DNA from 3 places in the Motilimonas thetidivivens genome. Region 2 is predicted to be linked to each of the others. Evidence: predicted binding sites of a transcription regulator. Region 2 holds the regulator's gene; each other region holds the start of a gene.
What was found. Region 2 encodes FNR, which switches genes on or off when oxygen is low (the NO sensors DNR and NnrR bind a similar motif). Its sites were predicted from a motif close to TTGATCTAGATCAA; they were not measured.
Positions count from the first base shown of each region.

Region 1 (5,528 bases), on a different contig from region 2:
TGAGAAAGAGGCTGTGACACGCTAACTCCTAAACAACCGCGCATGGCTGCGCTTTCCTGAAAAGCATAACCAAGGCCAAATTAGGGTTTGACTTAAGTTGGCCAAAACAAGTTAGCCAACATATTGAGTCGTTATGGCATAAATGAGTCAGCAACGTTTGCTCATCAATAGGCTCTGAGCATCACGCTTGAGAGCCTAGCTGCCGATATAGATGGGATGACTTTGCCCTATCTTTTAAAGACGGGCTAAACGTTATCCTCATCTTGGTCTTTAGCAACATTATCGACATGTTGCTGCATTTCGTACCACATTACATTAATGATGCCAAAGGCGCAGGCCAACAGCACACCTAAAATCCAACTAAAATACCACATAGTAATTCCTTATCTAAGGTGACTGGCATTGATACCCGCCACCTTGTTAATTGCATTAGTAAGTCGAGTGACTGTGCTCTGTGATCTCGGCAACGGTAACCCTGCGCCACATTTTGTAATAACACCAAATGGTATAAGCCAATACAAATGGCAATAACACTATCACTGCAATCAGCATTAAATTCAGGGTCATTTCACTTGATACCGCATCCCACAAGGTCAAGCTGTGATTAGGCACCGAGCTTGATGGCATGACAAATGGAAACATGGATGCGCCCGCCGTTAAAATCACCCCAGCATTAGCAATACTGGTCGTAATAAATGCCAGCGCGCCCTTACCGAGTTTCATCAACACGGCGGCAACTAACGCAAGCACCACGCCAGCAATAGGAAACAACCACATAAATGGATACAAACTGTAGTTTGCTAGCCAAGCCGCGTCCGCTAGTTCAACCTGCTTAAGGGTTGGATTAGCAACTCCGCTGATGTCGGCCTCTCCCATAATGTGAAAACCTGGGATCCAAAGCCAAATGCATACGCCGGCAAATACAAACGCAGCCACCAGCACTAATGCGGCAACAATACCGATTTTAGCCGCACGCTCCGCCACCACTTGCTCGGTGCGCATCACTAGCCAAGCACCGCCGTGCATGGTCACCATCGCCACGCTTACCACACCACATAACAAGGCAAATGGGTTAAACAAGGCAAAAAAGCTGCCGGTATAACTCACCCGCATTAAATCATCAAAGTGAAATGGTACGCCTTGTAATAAGTTACCAAAGGCAACACCAAATACTAACGGCGGCACCGAGCTACCAACAAACAATGCCCAGTCCCAATTGTTACGCCACTGTTTATTATCTAGTTTACTGCGATAATCAAAACCAAGTGGACGCAAAAATAGCGCGAACAAGGTCAGCATCATGGCAAAGTAAAAGCCACTAAACGCCGTGGCATACACCAAAGGCCAAGCCGCAAACAGCGCGCCACCTAAGGTAATAAACCAAACTTGGTTACCGTCCCAATGGGCGCCCACCGTGTTAATCACCACACGGCGCTCGTCATCGGTTTTACCTACAAATGGTAATAAGGTCCCCACGCCCATGTCCATGCCGTCGGTCACCATAAAGCCAATCATTAAGACGCCTATGATAGCCCACCAAATTAATTTTAAGGTTTCATAATCAAACATGTCTTACTCCTAGTAATGGCTTTGACGCAAACTGGCATCAGCATTGCTGTTCGCTTGCTTTTCAAAATGATAGCGTCCGGTGTGCAGTGAGCTTGGCCCTTGCTTGGCAAACTTAATCATTAGATACATTTCAATCGCAAACAAAATGGCGTAAACACTTAAGAAAGCAATCATAGTAGTGACCAGTTGACTCACGGTCAGATCTGAGACCCCTAAGAAGGTAGGCAATACCTCACTGATAGCCCAAGGCTGACGACCAAATTCCGCCACAAACCAACCTGTCTCAATGGCAATCCAAGGCAGTGGCAGTGCAAACAAGATGGCTTTTAGCAACCAAGGTTTTTGCTCAATTTGGCGTTTAGCATTGTAGTAGAACGCCAATACAAACAAGCCCAGCATGATCACGCCGCATCCCACCATAACCCTAAAAGTCCAAAACAATGGCGCGGCGGGTGGCGTTGAATCCTTCACCGCCATTTGAATTTGCTCTTCGGTGGCATCGACCACATTCGCGGTATAACGCTTGAGCAATAAGCCATAACCTAGGTCAACTTTTAGTTCATCAAACTTAGCTATGTTCTCAGGCGTGTCTTCACCGTTGCGCAGTTTTTGCAAGTACTCATAAGCCACCATGCCGTTACGAATACGCACTTCGTGCTCCGCTTGTAGATCACGCAGACCAACAACTTCTTCATCGAGTGAGCGCGTAGCAATGATCCCCATTAAATACGGGATCTTAATGGCATGCTCGGTTTCCATGGTTTCATCGTTAGGAAAACCTATCACGGTAAACGAAGCTGGCGCAGGTTGCGTCTCATATTCAGCTTCAATGGCCGCTAACTTAACCCTTTGCACTTCACCGACTTCATAGCCAGATTCATCGCCAAGTAGGATAACCGAACAAATAGACGCTAAACCAAAGCCTGCCGCCACCGAAAACGAGCGTTTTGCGAAAGCCAAATCACGCCCTTTAAGGATGTAATAACTGCTGATACTTAATACAAACATAGAGCCTGCAACATAACCCGCAGCGACCGTATGAATAAATTTAACTTGAGCAACCGGGTTAAATACCAGCTCAGCAAAGCTAGTCATCTCCATGCGCATGGTTTCGTAGTTAAACTCGCTGCCCACAGGGTTTTGCATCCAGCCATTCGCAATCAAAATCCACAGCGCAGAAAGGTTTGTCCCTAACGCCATTAAGAATGTCGCCGCCAAATGCTGGCGTTTACTGAGCCTTTCCCAACCAAGGAAGAACATACCAACGAAGGTCGACTCTAAGAAGAAAGCCATTAAGCCTTCAATAGCCAACGGCGCACCAAAAATATCACCCACGTAATGTGAGTAATACGACCAGTTGGTACCAAACTCAAACTCCATGGTTAAACCTGTGGCAACACCAATGGCAAAGTTGATACCGAACAACTTACCCCAGAATTTAGTCATGTCCTTGTAGATCTGGCGGCCAGTCATCACGTAGACCGACTCCATGATGAACAAGATCCAGGTTAAACCTAGCGTCAAGGGGACAAAGATAAAGTGAAACATCGCGGTAATGGCAAACTGCCACCGCGAGAGCTCCACTAAGGTTTCATTGATCATACTGCGCTCCTAATTGGCAACTTCACCTTCATTCAGACGGTGACTGCGGATTTTTATTAAATAGTTGTTCTTTCATGTTCAGGATCTTGCTTATCCCAGCGCCAAGCTTCATTAAGGTGCTTAATTTCTCAGGAGAAAGTCCCTGTAGCTCACCGGCCCACTGGGTGAGCATCTCCAGTAAATCATGGATTTCTTGCATTTTTTCTAACGCAAAGGCTTCGTCTTGATCGACAGGCTCAGCTAATAAGTTGTCGCGTAGTAACGATAAGGTAGGGTCAACTTCGCGCTTTTTGCGCTCCTCGAAGATAGTATTGGCAAGATCCCAAATAGTGCCAGTCACTCGATAGTATTCTTTGCGATCACCGGGCACATGACTGACTTGAACCAAACGCCATGATTGCAGTTCCTTCATGCCCATGCTGACGTTGCCACGAGAGATGTTCAAGGCACTGGCTAGCTCAGTTGCACTTAGTGGCCGTTCGGTCACCACCAACAAAGCAAACATTTGGCCAACGGTACGATTGAAGCCCCAACGGCTGCCCATTTCGCCGAAATGAAAGACAAATGATTGGATATTGGGTGAGAGGTCCATTTCCACCTTCTTAAACTTTCAGAAATTTCTGAAAGTTTAAATTAAAAAGACGCTTTTGATCAAGATCAATCAGCAGCAAACTAACAGAAGTATTTTGCGAATTTGTTAAACTCTAGCAGTATTCAGGCCTTGTTCTTGCATAGTCAGAATGCCAGCAATAACACCAACAAAAAATGAATAGTAAATTTATACAAAGGGTTACAACAAGAGTAGCAAGGGTATGAGTTCGTAAAGGTGAATGGAAATGAGCATCGGATTGGAGAAATGGGGGGCAGAAAAATTGGAAGCAGGTCAATAGCCTGCTTATTTAGATCCAAATAAATACAACCTAATTAGCCTATTCATCCTCACAGCTGGCAGGCAAACAAAGCAGAGCTAAATGTTACATTTTGATGAAATAACAGTTTAACTCACTTTTCTGAGCCAAAACGACGTCGCACTATGGATTTTGATACGCCATTGATGCCACGTTAGTGGTACCACGTTAGTGAATAAAGGCTTTATCTAAGGTTTTAAAACCTTGATTTAACACTAATGCTAAATCACCATAAGTTGGCTTTGTAACAACAGGCACGCTCGTTTCATCGTTTTCATTCACCTGTTTTTTTGCCAATTTATCTAAAATCTCATGGTACCAACGTACTAAACTGGGTGGTAGTGGGCTCATGGAGCGCTTTCCTAACCAATATAATCCCTGCAATGGTAAGGTAACCATGAATAACACCATGCCTACAGTGGTCGGCCAAAACATCTCGTGACCAAATTGATGTTGTAACAACAAGGTAAAGACCGCCATCATCGGCATGTATTTTTCAGCGAATTCAGTCGTTTTTATCACTCTATTTTCAGGAAACAAACTGTTGAGCTCTTTACGCTGAGGCCAAAGCTTCATATAGGCTTTGCCATTATGTAATTTTCCACCAAAAAACTTCATCTTTACCTGCCTTACCACTTAAATTGGCCATAAAATGAGTCTAATTTGTTAAAAATTGATTTTAATTAACTCTGTAGACGCTTCACTTTGTTATTTTCTTACGTTAGTTGTATCCTTGTTACAACTAAGGTATCTCAAGTCGATTTAACTGTTTTCATGCTCAGTTTCAGACCGAATATAAACCGTGTTTAGCACAAGAAATAACCTGTTTATATGCTTAAGGATACATTAAGTCCAGCAATTGACATAATTTCAATTGTATTCCAAACGTAATCGAAATGTTATTAGGATTTGCCAATGAACAAACTTGTTCTCGTTCTTAACTGCGGTAGCTCTTCTTTGAAATTCGCCGTACTTAACGCCGTTAATGGTGATGAGTACATCTCAGGCCTAGCAGAATGCTTTAATTTAGAAGAAGCCAGAATAAAATGGAAGTTAGACGGCACTAAACAAGAAGCATCATTAGGCGCATTTTCTGCTCACCGTGAAGCTATTGAATTCATTGTAGGCAACATACTTAGCACTAAACCAGAATTGCTTGAAAACTTGATTGCGATTGGTCACCGCGTGGTTCATGGCGGCGAAAAATTCACCAAATCAGTGATCATAGATGAAAGTGTTATAGCGGGTATTCAGGCTTGTGCAGCCTTGGCTCCTTTGCATAACCCAGCCCACCTTATTGGTATTCGCGCAGCGCAAGCCGCATTTCCAAAGCTACCGCAAGTAGCCGTGTTTGATACCGCTTTCCATCAAACTATGCCAGAGTCTGCGTTCCTTTACGCGCTGCCTTATAAGCTATACCGCGAGCATGGCATTCGTCGTTACGGCATG
Region 1 is NZ_JBKFDK010000031.1:13,987-19,514, reverse strand. It holds gene cydD (thiol reductant ABC exporter subunit CydD) at 1-20, opposite strand, end outside; gene cydX (cytochrome bd-I oxidase subunit CydX) at 246-374, opposite strand; gene cydB (cytochrome d ubiquinol oxidase subunit II) at 430-1,569, opposite strand; gene ACK8OT_RS17830 (cytochrome ubiquinol oxidase subunit I) at 1,579-3,171, opposite strand; gene ACK8OT_RS17825 (GbsR/MarR family transcriptional regulator) at 3,200-3,763, opposite strand; gene yfbV (terminus macrodomain insulation protein YfbV) at 4,248-4,697, opposite strand; gene ACK8OT_RS17815 (acetate kinase) at 4,995-5,528, shown strand, end outside.
Region 1: ACK8OT_RS17825 (GbsR/MarR family transcriptional regulator) is a predicted target of FNR. The motif match lies at 3,819-3,832, and genes of this name have one in related genera.

Region 2 (5,528 bases):
TAAAGCGGTGCAACTGGCTGATTCGGTAATCGATATAAAGCCTTGGTTGGTGCAATAATTCACTTTTTGACTGATGGCACTTGCCATCAGTCATGTTAGCTTAAGCTTAAAAATCAAGTGAGCTCTATAATTTGCAGCTCTGGCTCATCAGCCATTTGTTGCCCAGATGAAGTGGACGGAAAGTCTGGTTTGTCAAAGGCAATGTCTCCGCCATCAATCACACCGCTGTGTTGATCCACTGATTTAAAATCAAATAGTTCATGATCCATCAAATGTGAAGGCACAACATTTTGGATGCTGCGGAACATGCTTTCAATTCGGCCTGGATAGCGTTTTTCCCAACCTTGCAGCATTTCTTTGATCATTTTGCGTTGTAAGTTTTCTTGGCTGCCACACAGGTTACAAGGAATGATCGGGAATTCTTTTATCTGGGCGTATTTCTCCAGATCAGCTTCCTTACAATAAGCAAGAGGGCGAATAACCACGTGTTTACCATCATCACTGACTAGTTTAGGTGGCATAGACTTTAGTTTTCCGCCATGAAACATATTTAGCAATAAGGTCTCGAGAATATCATCACGATGGTGGCCTAAAGCAATTTTTGTTGCGCCAAGACGTGTCGCCGTTGAATACAAAATACCACGGCGCAGACGAGAGCATAGTGAACAGGTTGTTTTTCCTGCTGGGATCTTGTCCATCACTATGGAGTAGGTATCTTCTTCGACAATTTCAAAGTCCACGCCAATTTGGGTTAAGTATTGGGGTAAAACATGCTCGGGGAAGCCAGGCTGTTTTTGGTCAAGGTTAACCGCAACAATATCAAACTGGATAGGTGCATGGGCTTTCAAGTGCATCAGAATATCAAGTAGGGCATAACTGTCTTTACCGCCACTTAAGCAAACCATTACCTTGTCGCCTTCTTCAATCATATTAAAGTCGGCAATGGCTTTACCTGTTTCACGACGTAAACGTTTATGCAATTTATTCTGGTTGTATTGTGCTTTGGCCTCAGCCGTCGGTGTACCCATAGTTCTATCCACAGCAAAAAAAGTCTGCGTATTATAGCGTCAAGAATGTTCCAAGCAAGTAAGGCGGTGGGAGTGCGGCCAATTGCTTGGCCGCAATAATGCTTATTGTTGTAAGGGAGAAATGTAATCTATCGGTTTCAATGCAAGTAGGTCGCAATCCAGACTGTCAATCAAATGCTCGGCGGTATTGCCGATGAGTGCAGCGCTGATACCGGTTCGACCAACCGTACCAAGCACAACCAGCTCTGCATCAAGCTCTTTTGCGACTTGTGGTATTACGTCTTCCGCTAAGCCTTCAACCACGTGCTGCCGCTCTGCTGGAATCCCATGCTTGTTGCCATGTTCGGTAAGCATATCGACATGGCGTTTTTGTACTGCATCACTGTATTCAATAGGGTTAAAGTCGGGAAGCTCTAAGGCAATATTCACTGGTGTACTGGGGAAGGCATTGATCAAACTGACATTAGCATTGATCATTTTAGCCATGTCGAGGGCTTCATGGGTGATCTTATCGTTTAACGCCATGTGTTCATCATCTTCGGCTGTCGCATGAATAGCAGCCAAAATAGTGCCGTTTTCAGGCCAATCATGATTTTTAACCAACAACAATGGCTCCGGACATTTACGTAATAAATGCCAATCGGTGGGAGTGAAAATAACGGATTGAAGCTTAGGATGATGATGGGTGCCTTTGACGACGAGATCATGGCCAAAGTCTAAGGTTTCTTGAATAATGCTCTCAAATGGACGGTTATGCCAGAGCACTTTGGTATCAATAAACAAACCTTGGCTTCGATATGGGGCAGCCAGCTCTTCAAGCCATGCCGTCTGTTGTTGTATCACGCTGGCGCGCATTGCTTCACGCTCTTCAAGCGAAAGCATGGTGGTCATTTCAAAAGAAAAGTCATAGACAGAAAGAAACAGCTTTAATTTGGCATGCTCTTCGCGTTGACATATGTAGGCGGCGCGAGAAAGGGCCGTTTGTTCTTCTTTGGTAGGATCAATGACGACTAAGATGTTGCGATATTTAACCATACACCCCTCCGGGTTACTGATAATATTCCACGTTCCTAGTCTTAATTTAGCTCAAAATGATGTGATATTGCGCGATGGTGATCAATTATTTTATTTTTCAATTGATTAATTCCACCGCGCTGGTAGTTATTCGGCTTTAGTCGCGCCAGCAACTTCAGCTAATTGTTGATGATCGATAATGGTAATGTATTTACCTTTAACGGCGATCATTTCACTTTTTTGGAACCGACCGAGTAAACGACTGATGGTTTCTACGGTAAGGCCTAAGTAGTTACCGATATCGCCTCGAGTCATCGACAAACGAAACTCACGAGGTGAGAATCCACGTTCAGAGAAGCGTTGTGACAGGCTATAAATAAAGGCGCCTAAACGTTCTTCCGCATTTTTCTTAGACAATAATAAAATCATTTCTTGGTCGCCAACGATCTCATTACTCATCATGCGCATGATTTGCTGACGCAGCTTAGGCATCTTGCCCGATAAATCATCCAAGGTATCGTATGGGATTTCACAAATCATCGAGGTTTCGAGGGCCTGCGCGAAACTTGGATGACGGCCGGTGTTGATGGCATCAAAACCAACAAGATCGCCAGCTAGATGAAAACCGGTAATTTGTTCGTCGCCCTGTTCGGTAATGGTATAGGACTTAACGGTACCAGAACGAATGGCATACAATGCTCGCATATCTTCGCCAGCTTTATACAGCTCTTCACCCTTTTGAATTGGCTTTTTTCGCTCTATGATGTTGTCGAGCTGATCAAGCTCAGTTTCATTAAGGCTAACAGGAATACAAAGTTGGCTGATACTGCAATCTTGACAGTGTATTTCACAGCCACCTGACTGGATGCGTCTGGTATTTTTATTCTCGGACTTCATACTTACCCGAAATCTCCACTTGATATATATCAATATTGTAACATTTATTGCCTGAGTTTAAATAGCAGAATAACCGCAGAAGGTGAATTGAAAGCCAAAAAGTGATAACGCCTTAAAAATGCGAAAATAAACTTGCTTTAGCAATGAAATTAAGTCGAGTCAGAGTGAGAAAGGCTAGTTATATGTCTATTAAAAATAGATTTATAATTAATAAATCAGTTGTTTAATTGCGATGTAGCCAGTGTGAATGGCATAGAGTGCCAATAATGCACTGCCGCTATATCTAAACCAGTTAGATTGGATGACTCGCCCAATTGAATGGCTGAGTAAACCAATGGTGGCCATGGCGGGCAGGGTGCCTAAGGCAAATCCAGCCATGATTAACCCCCCATTTACGGCACTGCCGCTCACTGCAGCCCAAGAAAGGCTTGAATAGACCAAACCACACGGTAGCCAGCCCCATACCATGCCAAGAGGTAAAGCATAAAACGGATGCTTGAGGGGTAAAAAAAACTGCGCGATGGGCTGGATCCTGCGCCAAATATGTTGACCCGCTTTTTCGATGCTTTGCAAACCCAACCACAGGCGACTGATATATAGGGCTAATAGCAACATCATGATAGCGGCCAGCAAGCGAAGTAAGATGAGTGCTTGTTTTACATCAAATAGCTGACTGAGTGCCGCTGCTCCCCCTGCAATCAAAGCTCCAGCGAAAACATAGCTCAAGCAACGTCCTAGATTATAGAGCAGCAAGGTTAGCCACTGTTGAGACTTGCCGGCCTTGGGGTCGACAGAGAAGGTCATGGCACTGGCAACGCCACCGCACATACCTAAGCAATGACCTGCGCCTAGTAGACCAATGAAGAAAGCAGCATAGAAATCCGTCATTTGGGCGTATTAGGCTTATCGCAATGAACTTCTGATGCTGAGTTGGCTTGATTGCGAGCCTGCGAGTCATCTTCATCAAACAATATGTTAACGCCTTCGCGATCTAAATCTTCAAATTGATCGGAGCGTACTGCCCAAAAAAACAGACCAATCGCTATGGCTACAAACAAGATAGCGATAGGTATTAGCATGAAAATTATGCTCATTTCTTTAACAACCTCAATGAGTTGGTTACTACCACAACCGAGCTTAATGACATCCCCAGTGCGGCCATATAGGGAGGCACATGACCGGTGGCAGCCAAGGGTAGAATAAACAAATTATAACCCAAGGAAATGGCTAAGTTTTGCCTAATTACATCGCGTGTCTGTCTAGCAAGATGACGCGCCTTCGCCAATTTGCGTAACGAATCACCAATCAAAATCACGTCGGCTGAGTTCTTTGCCACATCGGTGCCGCTGCCGATGGCGACCGACACATGAGCTTGAGATAAAACGGGTGCATCGTTAATACCGTCACCGACCATTAAGGTAATACTACCTTCATGCTGGAATTGTTGCACCGCTTCGCGCTTTTGCTCAGGTGTAACGCCAGAAATTACGGTTTTGATGCCTAATTGGTCAGCAACGATTTGCGCTTGAGCCGAGCCATCCCCGGTCAACATTGCGGTATTAACCCCTTGTTGTTTAAAGTGGCTAAATGTTGCTTTGGCATCTTCCCGTAGTTCATCGGTGAGTTCAAACGCAGCCACCAATTCGTCATTGATAGTCATGACAATCAAGAGTAAGCGCGATTCAACTGGCACAGAAACGCCGCAATAGTCAGGATTACCTAACCGTACAGTTTGCCCTTGGAATTGGCCATATAAGCCTTCTCCAGGAACATTAGTGACCTGATCGACCTTAATATTTGCTTGCTTGTAGGGCGCAAATGCGCGGCTAATGGGATGTTCAGAGTGTTGCTCTAATGCGGCTGCCAGTGCGAGGGACTGAGCTTTATTTTGTGCTGAAAAAACATGAGTATTAGCGACCGAAAATTTGCCCTGAGTTAAGGTTCCTGTTTTATCAAACACAAACAAGTTGGCTTTCGCCAAGGTTTCCAAAACGTGGTTTTTTCGGATTAAAATCCCTAGTTTATTGAGTGTTGCCGTGGAGCAGGTCAGCGCCGTTGGGGTCGCTAAACTCAGAGCACAGGGGCAGGTTGCTACCAATACCGATAAGGTGACCCAAAATGCATGCTCGGGCGCAACATAAAGCCAAGCGGTGTAAGTAATGGCCGAAAAAATGAGTAGCGCACCGACAAAATAACGCGAGACATGATCTGCTACAACCTGAATTCGGGGTTTTTCGGCTTGAGCCAGATCTTGCATTCGGATGATATCGGCAATTAAGGTCGCTTGACCCGTCTGTTTGACGATCATCGTAATTGGGCTTTCAAGATTGATTGTTCCGGCGTAAACAGGCTCATCCAAAGCTTTAATAACGGGCATATGCTCGCCTGTTAACATCGACTCTTCAATGGAGGATTTACCATTGACGATAATGCCATCGGCTGGGATGGTTTCACCTGGTTTTACTAGCACGAGTTGTTCTTCGCGCAGTAGTTTAGCCGGTATATGCTCAACCGAATCGCCTACTTTTAGCCAAGCCATTTTGGGCATTAATTTTGCTAAATTGTTGCCGCTCTCGGATGCTTTACGCC
Region 2 is NZ_JBKFDK010000001.1:396,491-402,018, forward strand. It holds gene ACK8OT_RS01975 (DUF2987 domain-containing protein) at 1-58, shown strand, start outside; gene ttcA (tRNA 2-thiocytidine(32) synthetase TtcA) at 114-1,028, opposite strand; gene uspE (universal stress protein UspE) at 1,131-2,063, opposite strand; gene fnr (fumarate/nitrate reduction transcriptional regulator Fnr) at 2,190-2,939, opposite strand; gene ACK8OT_RS01995 (sulfite exporter TauE/SafE family protein) at 3,147-3,827, opposite strand; gene ccoS (cbb3-type cytochrome oxidase assembly protein CcoS) at 3,824-4,033, opposite strand; gene ACK8OT_RS02005 (heavy metal translocating P-type ATPase) at 4,030-5,528, opposite strand, start outside.

Region 3 (5,528 bases), on a different contig from region 2:
TGCCCGTTTACGTGCTATTCCCTCTATTCAAGGCCGCTGGCAAAGTCATTGTATTGATGTGGCGGATTTGCCGTTAACTGAGCAAGGTGGGCTGGCTCATACCATCATTATTGCGGGCGTGGGCGGTGAAATGGTGGCAGACATGATCACCGCACTGAATCAGCAATTTGCCCATTTAACGCTAGATTATATTGTTTGCCCAGTTCATTACGAATATGAAATGCGCTGTCGCTTAATGGCGCAAGGGATGAGCTTGTTTGCTGAGCAGCTAATCAAGGAAAATGGGCGATTTTATGAAGTAATACACCTTGGCCGCCATGGCCGCCAGCCGCTCACTGCCATTGGCCAATCACTTTGGCAACCAATGGGCTCGGTACAAATTCAATATCTTGATGCAAAAATAAAACATTATCAGCGTTTACGCTTGGGTGGGCAGGACACAGCAGGTATCATAAGCGCCTATCAAGCGTTATTAAAATAAAAGGTTTTATTTTGTTTGGTAGTGGGGTGTACTCGTTCTTTCGCGATTTATATCGCTGCTACACCCACAAAATCTGAACTGAGTATGAGCGGTTTTTAAACCGCGAAATGGACCTAAAAGTTGGAGCATCATGAGTTACATACCGCTAAGTGAGCATAAAAAAGCCTGGATCTTCAATCGTCAAGATTTACCCATCAGTGAGCAAGACAACGCGCAGATCAAGCTGTTAGCTCCCACTCGTGCGGCTAATTTTTGGAATATGAGCATCAGCAAACAAGTAGACCATCCTGATTTTTTCAAAAAAGGCGACTGGCCATTTGCCATCCAAACGTGGCAAGAGCAGGGGGATTGGGAATCGGTATGGGACAGTGAAGAAATGGCATTACCCCAATTGATAACCGATCACCTAAACTGGCAGGGCAACACCACGGTATTTTATTGCAGTGACAGATTCAGCGTCATTGAAACCACTTGGGAGGTGTTTCAGCGCCACTGGAAGAATTTTTTATTCTTAGATGACGGCTCCATCCTGATTGGCAAAAAGCGCGAGCAAGTGGTGCAGTTTATGTCTAATGGCACCTTCCGCGTTGGCATCAAACCGGGCAGTTAAACGCCTTAATCACACATCCACCCCTGTGGGAGCCGAGCTCGCTCGGCGAAAAACCGTAGCACAATGAACAAGGCCCCTGATCCCAGCGGCCTCTAACCAAACTAGTGTGGCTTCATATACAGATCCATCTCATCGCTGATTTTCTTGCGCATCTCGATTAGTTTTAGCGCAGTGGCATGTTGGCGTTTATCATCTTCGGTTATCGGCACCCAAGTGGGGACTGGGGTAGGTTTACCTGCTTCATCCACCGCCACCATGATCACTATGCAGTAAGTGGTGATTTTACGGTTCAGATCTTTAGGATCGCAAGCCGTTACCTCAATCGCGATGTGCATGGAGGAAGAGCCGGTATAAACCACTTTAGCATCGACCTCGACTAGATTACCGACCAAAATAGGCGACACAAAGCGAATACCGCCAGCATAAGCGGTAATACAATATTTGCCACTCCAACCGGCTGCGCAGGCATAAGCCGCTAAATCTATCCACTTCATCACCGCACCGCCGTGCACCTTACCGCCAAAATTGACATCCTGCGGCTCAGCTAAAAAACGCAGTGTTACTTCTCTTTGTTGTTGCCCCATTTGCTGCCCTTACTGCTTTGTAAATAAACCATGGCTTGGTATAAAAAATTGTCCTTGCTATCAATAGGCTAATTCTTTGCTGGAAATGATTGTTTCATGTTGAACTAGGTGAAGCGAGGGTTTTCCAGTAAAATAGCGCGGCCTATTTTTGTTGTCTATCTCAGTATAGTAGAAGGATTGTTATGAAAACCTTGTCATCACTTATGCTTACCTTGGTGTTAAGCCTTTATACATTCAGCGCCAGCTTCGCTTCGCAAGTAGATTTAGAAGCGACTATGAAAAAAATGAAGTTTGAAGTGAGCCAAGCTTATAAGGCACAAGATCTGGCGACCTTTACTGCGCATATTGATTCGTTTTCCGAATTGGTGGCCACGGCCAAGCGTTATCCTTTTCCCAGTGAGCGTAAAACGGTTTCTCTAGAAGGCTTGGACAAGGTTGAACAAGCGGTGAGCTTGATCAAACAAGAGATAGCCGCGGGTGAATTAGAAAACGCTAAGCAGCATTTAAAAACCATTGATGATTTGCGCAAGGAATACCATAAAAAGGACAAGCCGAGTGTTTGGCAAAAGTTCTTTGGCTAAGCTTGGCTAAGCCCTCATCATTTTTTACTGCGCGGCTTGTATTGCGTCGCGCAGTAACCTCTCGTTATATCCGGATTGCGTAGCTTGGCATGCTTGGTTTTTCTTCCTGTGACCCGTGCCCGCCATAATCTAAAGCTGCTGGGCCTGAGTTGTTGCCTCATCAAATTGATCGTTGCTGTTTCATTTAAACCGTAATTGGTTGCAATGGCTTCAAACGGGGTGCGGTCTTCCCAAGCCATTTCAATCACGCGTGATATCTCTTCTGGTTTCATTTAATGATCTCTCCCTGTGCGATGTGAACCAGTACGATGCTCCCTTGCAAATAGATTAGTCGCTTTTATCAAAAGCAATCAGTAGCTTGATTGTGTAGTTAATCGCGGCTGAGTAATTGATTAATTACGGTCCTGACAGCTGTACAAAAAAGCACGAGAATGGCCTGACCGACAAATTGGGGTAAAAAAGTACGTTATTTAGCCATTAAAGGTGAACCTTTTTTGATTAGAGTATTTTCCTTGTGGTGAGTCGTGCTATACTCCGGCCGCATTTATTTAATATAAATTAACAGAGTGAACAAATGGCAGATCTATCAAAGTACAGAAACATTGGTATTTTCGCGCACGTTGATGCGGGTAAGACCACTACTACAGAACGTATCCTAAAGCTTACTGGTAAAATCCATAAAACCGGTGAAGTACACGACGGTGAGTCTACTACTGACTTCATGGAGCAGGAAGCTGAGCGTGGTATTACCATCCAGTCTGCTGCGGTAACTTGTGAGTGGAAAGGCCACCGCCTAAACGTTATCGATACTCCTGGACACGTTGACTTCACAGTTGAAGTATACCGTTCTCTAAAAGTACTTGATGGTGGTATCGGCGTATTCTGTGGTAGCGGTGGTGTTGAACCTCAGTCAGAAACTAACTGGCGTTACGCTAACGAATCTGAAGTTGCACGTATCATTTTCGTAAACAAACTAGACCGTATGGGTGCTGACTTCTACCGTGTTGTTAAGCAAACACAAGACGTACTAGCGGCTAACCCACTAGTTATGGTTCTACCTATCGGTATCGAAGAAGATTTCGTAGGTGTTGTAGACCTACTAACTCGTCAAGCGTATGTTTGGGATGAGACAGGCCTACCTGAGAACTACTCAATCCAAGACATCCCAGCTGACATGGTTGACAAGGTAGAAGAATACCGTGAGCAACTAGTTGAAACAGCTGTTGAACAAGACGACGATCTAATGGAAGCTTACATGGAAGGCGAAGAGCCGACTATTGAGCAACTAAAAGCTTGTATCCGTAAAGGTACACGCGATCTAGCTTTCTTCCCAACTTTCTGTGGTTCAGCGTTCAAGAACAAAGGTATGCAACTAGTACTTGATGCGGTTGTTGATTACCTACCTTCTCCAACAGAAGTTGACCCACAAGAGCTAACTGATCCAGAAACTGGTGAGCCTACTGGTGAAGTAGCGACTGTTGATCCTGACCAGCCACTAAAAGCGCTAGCGTTCAAGATCATGGACGACCGTTTCGGTGCACTTACCTTTATCCGTATTTACTCAGGTCGCATGAAGAAGGGTGATACCATCCTTAACTCTGCAACAGGTAAAACTGAGCGTATCGGCCGTATGTGTGAAATGCAAGCGGACGACCGTAACGAAATCACTGAAGCACAAGCCGGTGACATCATCGCGGTTGTGGGTATGAAGAACGTTCAAACTGGTCACACTCTATGTGATCCTAAGCATGAATGTACTCTTGAGCCAATGATCTTCCCTGAGCCAGTAATCTCGATTGCTGTTGCACCAAAAGACAAAGGTTCAACTGAGAAAATGGGTATCGCTATCGGTAAGATGGTTGCAGAAGATCCATCATTCCAAGTTGAAACTGACGAAGATTCAGGTGAAACCATCCTTAAAGGTATGGGTGAACTTCACTTAGATATCAAAGTTGACATCTTGAAGCGTACTTACGGCGTTGAGCTAAACGTAGGTCAACCACAAGTTGCTTACCGTGAAACTATCACTAAAGCAGTTGAAGATAGCTACACGCACAAGAAGCAATCTGGTGGTTCTGGTCAGTTCGGTAAAATCGACTACCGCATCCGTCCTGGTGAGCAAAACTCTGGCTTCACTTTCAAATCAACCGTTGTTGGTGGTAACGTTCCTAAAGAATTCTGGCCTGCAGTAGAAAAAGGCTTTGAAATGATGATGGAAGAAGGTGTTCTAGCTGGCTTCCCAGTACTAGACGTTGAAGTTGAACTATTTGACGGTTCATTCCACGCGGTTGACTCATCTGCCATTGCGTTTGAAATTGCAGCGAAAGGTGCATTCCGTCAATCTATCCCGAAAGCGGGTCCACAACTTCTTGAGCCTATCATGAAAGTTGACGTGTTCACTCCAGAAGACCACGTTGGTGACGTAATCGGTGACTTAAACCGTCGTCGCGGTATGATCAAAGACCAAGAAGCGGGCGTAACTGGCGTTCGTATCAAGGCTGACGTACCTCTATCTGAAATGTTCGGTTACATCGGTCACCTACGTACAATGACTTCTGGTCGTGGTCAATTCTCTATGGAATTCGCTCACTACCAAGCTTGTCCACAAAACGTGGCTGACGTTGTAATCGCTGAAGTTAAAGAAAGAAACGCTAAGAAATAAGCTTTTCTAACTTAATCTTCATTAACCCCAGTTGCTTTGCGGCTGGGGTTATTTTTTGGGTTTGAAAAATGTCCGCAGTATTAAAATATGTTCAGGGTTACCCTCTGAATATCCAGCAATCAGTTTCCGATTTAGTCGCTTCAGAAAAACTAGGGACATACTTACGTAATAAGTATCCCGAGCCACACCAAATGGTGAGTGAAAAATCCCTTTATGATTACGTGATGGGATTAAAGAAGCGTTACATCAAGCAAAGCGCACCAATTAGCAAGGTAACCTATGACAATAAGCTGCACTTGGTGAAGCATGCATTGGGTACTCATACTTATGTTTCTCGTGTACAGGGTAATAAGCTAAAAGCAAAACAAGAAATTAGGATCGCAGGCTTATTCAAACAAGCGCCCGAGCCAATGCTGAATATGATAGTGGTGCACGAATTAGCCCACTTAAAAGAAAAAGATCATAACAAGGCGTTTTATCAGCTGTGCCAATACATGCAGCCGGATTATCATCAGTTAGAGCTGGATACGCGCTTGTTTTTGACCCAACTCGAATTAGTTGGGCCTTTGTATAAATGACATTTCAACCCGCTATATCTTGCAAACAATAG
Region 3 is NZ_JBKFDK010000003.1:183,311-188,838, reverse strand. It holds gene ACK8OT_RS04120 (tRNA (adenine(22)-N(1))-methyltransferase) at 1-481, shown strand, start outside; gene ACK8OT_RS04115 (DUF2947 domain-containing protein) at 612-1,091, shown strand; gene ACK8OT_RS04110 (acyl-CoA thioesterase) at 1,193-1,675, opposite strand; gene ACK8OT_RS04105 (cytochrome b562) at 1,858-2,256, shown strand; gene ACK8OT_RS04100 (TIGR03643 family protein) at 2,274-2,528, opposite strand; gene fusA (elongation factor G) at 2,831-4,918, shown strand; gene ACK8OT_RS04090 (M48 metallopeptidase family protein) at 4,987-5,496, shown strand.
Region 3: ACK8OT_RS04105 (cytochrome b562) is a predicted target of FNR. The motif match lies at 1,775-1,788, and genes of this name have one in related genera.